Regions from separate parts of the Pontibacter toksunensis genome, predicted to be linked through region 3. Evidence: riboswitches for the same ligand, from Rfam matches in the RefSeq annotation. Region 3 holds a riboswitch; each other region holds the start of a gene.
The links. A riboswitch is a leader RNA that binds a small molecule or an ion and turns the genes downstream of it on or off. The one in region 3 is predicted to bind S-adenosylmethionine.
Positions count from the first base shown of each region.

Region 1: another riboswitch for S-adenosylmethionine. It lies ahead of ACFS7Z_RS04660 (phosphoadenylyl-sulfate reductase); the one in region 3 lies ahead of ACFS7Z_RS08360 (ATP-grasp domain-containing protein).
Region 2: another riboswitch for S-adenosylmethionine. It lies ahead of ACFS7Z_RS23925 (O-acetylhomoserine aminocarboxypropyltransferase/cysteine synthase family protein); the one in region 3 lies ahead of ACFS7Z_RS08360 (ATP-grasp domain-containing protein).

Region 1 covers NZ_JBHUOX010000002.1:434,348-436,566, reverse strand. The annotation lists gene ACFS7Z_RS04660 (phosphoadenylyl-sulfate reductase) at 67-786, opposite strand; SAM riboswitch class I at 1,131-1,233, opposite strand; gene ACFS7Z_RS04655 (hypothetical protein) at 1,380-2,099, opposite strand.
Region 2 covers NZ_JBHUOX010000029.1:14,568-16,786, forward strand. The annotation lists SAM riboswitch class I at 408-515, shown strand; gene ACFS7Z_RS23925 (O-acetylhomoserine aminocarboxypropyltransferase/cysteine synthase family protein) at 781-2,109, shown strand; gene metX (homoserine O-acetyltransferase MetX) at 2,119-2,219, shown strand, end outside.
Region 3 covers NZ_JBHUOX010000005.1:78,982-81,200, reverse strand. The annotation lists gene ACFS7Z_RS08365 (LLM class flavin-dependent oxidoreductase) at 1-13, opposite strand, end outside; gene ACFS7Z_RS08360 (ATP-grasp domain-containing protein) at 15-998, opposite strand; SAM riboswitch class I at 1,366-1,468, opposite strand; gene ACFS7Z_RS08355 (amidohydrolase family protein) at 1,566-2,219, opposite strand, start outside.

The sequences.
Region 1 (2,219 bases), on a different contig from region 3:
AGTAAAAGCATGATTTAAATCAATTCTTTGCATCTGAAGAACAAATTTAAATCATGCTTTATGTTTTTACCTGGCGTGCAGTCCGCACTCTTTCTTAGAGTTGCTCTCCCACCACCAGCGGCCTGCCCTAAAGTCTTCGCCTTCGGCAATGGCGCGGGTACAAGGGGCGCAGCCAATGCTAACGAACCCTTTGTCGTGCAGCGGGTTGTAAGGGATGTTGAGTTGGCGCACGGCCTCACGAACCGCGTCCAGCGACCAGTTCTTGAGCGGGTTGTACTTGATAACCTGAAAACCCGGGTCCCACTCAATCAATTGTAAGTTCTGACGTGCATCAGACTGCTCGGCCCTGATGCCTGTTATCCAAAGCTGTACCCCCTGCAGTGCCCGCTTCAGGGGCTCTACCTTGCGTACAAAGCAGCACTGCTTGCGGTCTTCCACAGAGTTATAGAAACTCAGGGTGCCTTTTTCAGTCACCATCTGCTCCACAGCCTCATGCTTCGGGAAGAGTACTTCTATTTTTTTGCCGTAGTGCTGGTTGGTTTTATGCAGCAGGTTATATGTCTCGTTAAAAAGACGGCCTGTGTCCAGCGAGAAAACGCGGATAGGCAAGTTATTTTCAAATATATAATGCGTTACAAGCTGATCTTCGATGCCAAGGCTGGTAGAGAAGGCAACATGCCCCTCAAATTGTGAGGCCAGCAGTGCCAAGCTTTCTTCAATGCCTTTACCCTCCAGAAGGGCAAGCAGTGCCGGCACTTTGGTTTCTAAAGCAGATATATCGTTCATGTATACTAAATTAAAATCTTGGGAAAATGGAATTTGTTGTTTGTCATTGCTCCCGGTCTACAACTATTCTTCTCTTCTTTTTGTGCCCGCTGCAGCAGAAAATCTACTAGAGTGCGGACAACAGGGTGTCAGAATGATAAGATAAAGAGAAGTGGATACAGGAGCGCCTGACACGGCAGAGGTGCAGATATGATAAATCTATAGATCAGACTTAAAATCTAGCACATTGTACAGCAACAACAACAGCAACCTGCAGGCATAGTGTGAGCAGGAACTGTGGCAGCAGAAATGCTACCGGAAAAAGAGGACGATGTGTAGTAAGCTGTTGTTTGCATTTTCTTGTAAATTTATATGCCCCGGTCTGGCGGGATAGGACTTGGCACCTTCCCAAAAGGGTGGTTGCCAGAGGGTCATAGAGCCTATTCTCTCGCCTCTTCTCTATAAATTTTTCTTTTGACGGTTAAGCCAATTCGTATTAAGTATACAAATTTACATCAAAAAATGTTTAACTGCCTACTAAATAGGTTAAAATAAATTTGTGGAGCAGCAAAATTATACCCGCAGCTGCTCCGATTTTAATAATAAATTGCCGCTTATGCTGCCAATTTAGTCACATATTTCACCAGTGAGCGCTTCGCTATGGGCAGCAGCGCGTGCTCCAGCGGCACTGGAATCCGGGACACGACGGCAAAGGTAGCAGGGTTGGGAAACTCCTGCCGTTGCCGCAGCAACTGCACCTTCAGGTGCTCATGTGTCTGCGCCAGCCCACGCCGCACCGTTTGCAGGTGCTCAGTGTTAATGCCCCTGTACTTCTCGTAAGTGTTTTCAAATACTGTGATGCGGAATACATACACCTGTGTCTCTTTGCCCGGAAAAGCCTCCAGGAAAAGGTAGCCTTCGTTGTGGTACATGGGCGTGATTCCGATAGGGGTGATTTCGAGGTGGCGCTCCACAAAATCGTACAATTCTTTCCCTTCAGAGAGGGCTTCGTTGAAGAGAGGGGCAGCATACTGTATGATCTCTTCTATCTGCTGCATCGTCTCGTCGTCCTGCACAATTTTCTCATATACCAGCTCCAGTTTTTCAAAATCTGCCCTACTGATGCGCTGTGGAAACGATTCGTACACCAACTGCTTGTGTGCCTTTACATGTTGCAGGTTGCGGTAGTGCATGATTAGGTCAGAGAATACAGGATAGAGGCGCTGCTTGCCAAATTCATTTCTGGCGGCTTTTAGGTAAGCCAGCAAAAGATATTTTTTGTACTCAAAATCAAGAAGCCCTTCAGTGAGCCAGTTGGCAGGTAGGGTGTTCATAGGCTTTTACATTATAAAGCATAGGTTGGAATATCAGTAATATAACGCTTTATCGCTTTTCCTGTTGATACCTGTTAGGGGAAAATTCTGACTTTTTCTAAGCACAGAATGCATGCCAGG
Region 2 (2,219 bases), on a different contig from region 3:
TTTCTGCAGGTTGCTGCCAGCTGCCTGATAAGCCTAAAATATAGGCACGGAATAATATTGTATTATACTGAGATGGCGGGTTTGGGTTTTAGATTATCGAAGCTATCTTTTATATGCTAAGCAGATAACAGCTTGCTGCTTATCCTGCGCCTTCTGCAGGGGGCTGAAACTCTCTTTTTCAAGCATCAACAGAATAGTATAACTGTAGCGGCAAAAAGCATGTTCTTCTCTGCCATTCCGTTACATCACCTTGCTGGCTTCAGTGGTAAAGCAACTAAAATAGTGTGCTGCCGTAGGACTGAAAGAAATCGCGGACAGAGAGGATCTAAAAATTTTATATTTTATTTGGATTTGCTCCTTTGGCGCTTTATAATTGCAACATCAAGTCAATTATCCCATCGGGATTTGATTTATAAAGAAGAGTGGAGAGACAGGCTCTGAGAAACTCTAGCAACCTAACTAACGAGGTTAAGGTGCTAAATCCTGATTCCGGAACATCCGGAAGAATATAAATTGATACGATCATGAATAAGGGAATCAATTCAAGACTACATTTTTTATCATCCTCCCTGGCAGCCTTTCTGTCGCGGCAACTTTTTTTAGCCCGGCCTGCAAAACACATGCGCAACTCCCCGTGTGCCATGCGTTGCTGTTGTTGCTAAGCTAATCCTTTCGCTATACCTTATCGGTCACAGGCATACCCCCTGTAACACCATTTTCTTCTAACATTTTCGGACTTTTTCTTCAAACCAATCTTTATAATCTATAAACTGAACAGCCATGTCTAACACACTCCACTTCGAAACACTACAGCTACACGCAGGCCAGCAAATCGATCCGACCACACAGTCTCGTGCCGTACCCATTTACCAGACCACCTCCTATGCCTTTAAAAATGCAGAGCACGGGGCTAATTTGTTTGCCCTGAAGGAATTTGGCAACATCTATACCCGCATTATGAACCCGACCACAGATGTGTTCGAGAAGCGGATAGCTGCCCTTGAAGGCGGAGCTGCAGCTGTGGCAGTGGCATCAGGACAGGCCGCACAGTTTCTTGCACTGAGCAACATTATGGAGTCCGGTGATAACTTTGTGTCCACAAAGTTTTTGTATGGCGGTACTTACAACCAGTTTAAAGTATCGCTGAAGCGCCTGGGTATAGAATCGCGCTTTGCTAAGAACGACGAGGTGGAAAGTTATGAGAAGCTGATCGATGACAAGACGAAGGCAATTTATTTAGAAACAATTGGCAACCCGCGCTTTAATATTCCGGATTTTGAGGCAATTGCTGCGCTGGCACGAAAGCATGATTTACCGCTTATCGTGGACAATACTTTTGGCGCTGGCGGTTACCTGTTCCGCCCGCTGGAGCATGGGGCCAACGTGGTGGTGGAGTCAGCCACAAAATGGATAGGTGGCCATGGTACCAGCATTGGGGGTGTGATTGTGGATGGCGGTAACTTCAACTGGGGTAACGGCAAATTTCCGCAGTTCTCTGAGCCATCGGAAGGCTACCATGGCATGAAGTTCTGGGATATATTCGGTACAGACGGGCCTTTCGGTAACATCGCTTTCGCCATACGTGTCCGTGTAGAAGGCCTGCGCGATTTTGGGCCGGCTCTTAGTCCGTTCAACTCTTTCCTGTTGCTGCAAGGCCTCGAAACACTTTCGCTGCGCCTCGAAAGGACGGTACAGAATGCGCTGGAACTGGCACAATGGCTGGAGCAGCATGAGCAGGTGGAGTCAGTGAATTACCCGGGGCTGGAGAGCAGCAACTACCATGGACTGGCGAAGAAGTACCTGAAGCGTGGCTTTGGGGGCGTGCTCTCGTTTAAAATTAAAGGAGGAGACAGACAGCAGGCAGAGGCTTTTGTGAACAGCCTGAAACTGGTGAGCCACTTAGCCAACGTGGGTGATGCCAAAACTCTTATCATTCACCCTGCCTCTACCACGCACCAGCAGCTGTCTGATGCCGAACAACTGGAGGCTGGTGTAGAGCCAACGCAACTGCGGGTGTCAGCAGGTATTGAACACATTGAAGACATTAAAGCCGATTTTGAGCAGGCTTTTGCTAAAGTACAGGAGGTTCAGTCGGAGCCCGCGTTATAACAATAGAATATGCTATCACATCACGTTTTTGAATACAATAACACTTTTACGCTGGAGTCGGGTGCCACATTGCCCGGCTTCCAGCTTGCCTATACAAGCTATGGTACGCT
Region 3 (2,219 bases):
ATCCGAACTCCATGCTATGCCTCCTGTAGTTTAAGTTGTGCTTTCTTCTCCAGGTAATCCACCAGGCGCTCGTGCGGGTTAAAGCCAATCACGTTCACAGCGTCTGCCACAAAGTTAGAGAGGGCATTCACATCGTAGTAGTAAATTTGGCCGTCGCGCTCATCCACCATATACTCAATACCACCCACGTCAATACCCGCTTCCTGCACAATACGCTCAATGGCATCTATTACTTCCTGCTCTGGCGTAAATGCCTCTACTTTCAAGCCGTTCTTTGGCGCATCCAGGGCGCAGGCGTTGCGAGTCAGCTCCTTACCGTTTGTGGTCTGGCAGATATCAGCAGGGCAGAGATTAAAGCTTTCGCCGTTGGTATACACCTTGATGGCATAAAGGTATTTGCCACCCAGTGTTTCTACGCGGTTAATGTGTCCGCCGCGCGCCACCACGTACTCCTGCACTAAAGCGGTATTGTCGATACCCAGTTTTACTTCTCCGGCTTTTACGGCCTGGGCAAGTTCCTCGGCAGAGTCGTAGCGCACAATGCCGGCACCACTACCACCAATGTTTGCCTTTACCACTACCGGGTAGCGCAAGCCTTCTGCCGCTTTCACTGCCTGGGAAGGGTGGTTGATAACACGGGCTTTCGGGTAAGGGAGGCCCAAACGCTCCAGCAGGGTAATCTGCAGGGCTTTTGATGTCTCGTACTGGAAAGCTTTGTAACCGTTTACCACCGGAATGCCGCGGGCCTCTAATTGTGCCAGTAGGCCAAGGGTGTAAAAAATGCCCTGCTCGTTGTTACGCAGGTAAGCTGAAGGGCTCATGCGGTTGAAGAACAGGCTGTAAGGCAGTTCTATCTGTGCCGGGTCGTAGGTATGCTCGGCCGCGTTCAGGCGCTCATACGGTATACCACGGGCATCCAGCTCGTTAAACAATGGGCGGAACCAGTCCGGGTGCTCGTGGAAAATGGCGATGGGTCTATCTGATGAATAAGTTGACATAGGATTTCTCTTAAGTTTATGTATAAAGCTGCAGTAGGCAGCCGGTGTTATAAATTTGAATTTCTAATTGAAACCTGCTGCATGCAAAGCGGCAGGTATAGTTCTAATGGAGTGAGGCGCTACTATGTTATGTACGGAAACACAAGCCACAGCTACTCCTGAAACTTGCTGATGCTGGCAAAAGAGAGTTATAAAGTGGCGAAATGCCAGAGCTTTACACCTACAGCCAGGGCAGCAGGACTAGCAACAACAGCAACAACAATAAGTGGAGGTAGTAAATAACGAGGTGTTACCGATGGAGTTGAACCGGTAAAAAGAGGCTACCTGGGCGGTAGAACGTGATAAAAAGGTATTCTTCATGAATGCTAATTTATATGCCCTAAATAGTTTAGGCAGGATGTAGCACCTGGTTTGTTAACTGGTTGCTAGAAGTTCACAGAGCCTGTTCTCTCCCTTCTTCTTTATAAATCAAATACTATGATGGGTAGTTGACTTTACGGATGCAAAATTGGCAGCTGATTTTTAGAATTCCAAATAATTCCAGGAAAATAATGTAGCTACATGAGTTTATTTGTCTTTCACCTCGTTTAGCAGGCGCTGCAGGTCCTGTGCTGTATACACTTTACCTCCAACAATTAGAGTGTTAATATTCTGCGTGTTGCTGATTTTCTCCAAAGGATTCTGGTTCAATATAACCAAATCAGCTACTTTACTTTGTTCTACCGTCCCATACTGCTCTGCTTTACCCATGAATTGAGCGCCGTTGATGGTAGCCGTGCGGAGAGCCTGGGCAGGAGTGAGGCCGGCTATTACCATCTGCTCGAGTTCTTTGTGCAGCGAAATGCCCGGGTACACATAGGAGTTAAAGGCGCCAGCATCGGAGCCTGCGAGTATAGTGACGCCTGCTGCCTGCATAGCTGGCACCAACGTATGGAACTTCGCATTCAGGTTATTAGAAAACTGTACGGACTCTGCTGACCGGCGTTTGGCGCTATTGATACGGCGGGCATAAGTTTGCTCAATACCATCTCCGATGTATGCGAGGTACTCATCGTTGCTGTGATCATCCTGGTGGAGGTTGTCCAGCACCTCACTGATGTGCAAGGTTGGAACCACGGCGGTATTAGCCTCGGCCATGCGCTGGAAAAAATCCCGGGCAGTACCAGCATCATAAGAGTTGTAGAGCCAGTTGAGAGTGGTATAGAAGCCAACGGGCTTATC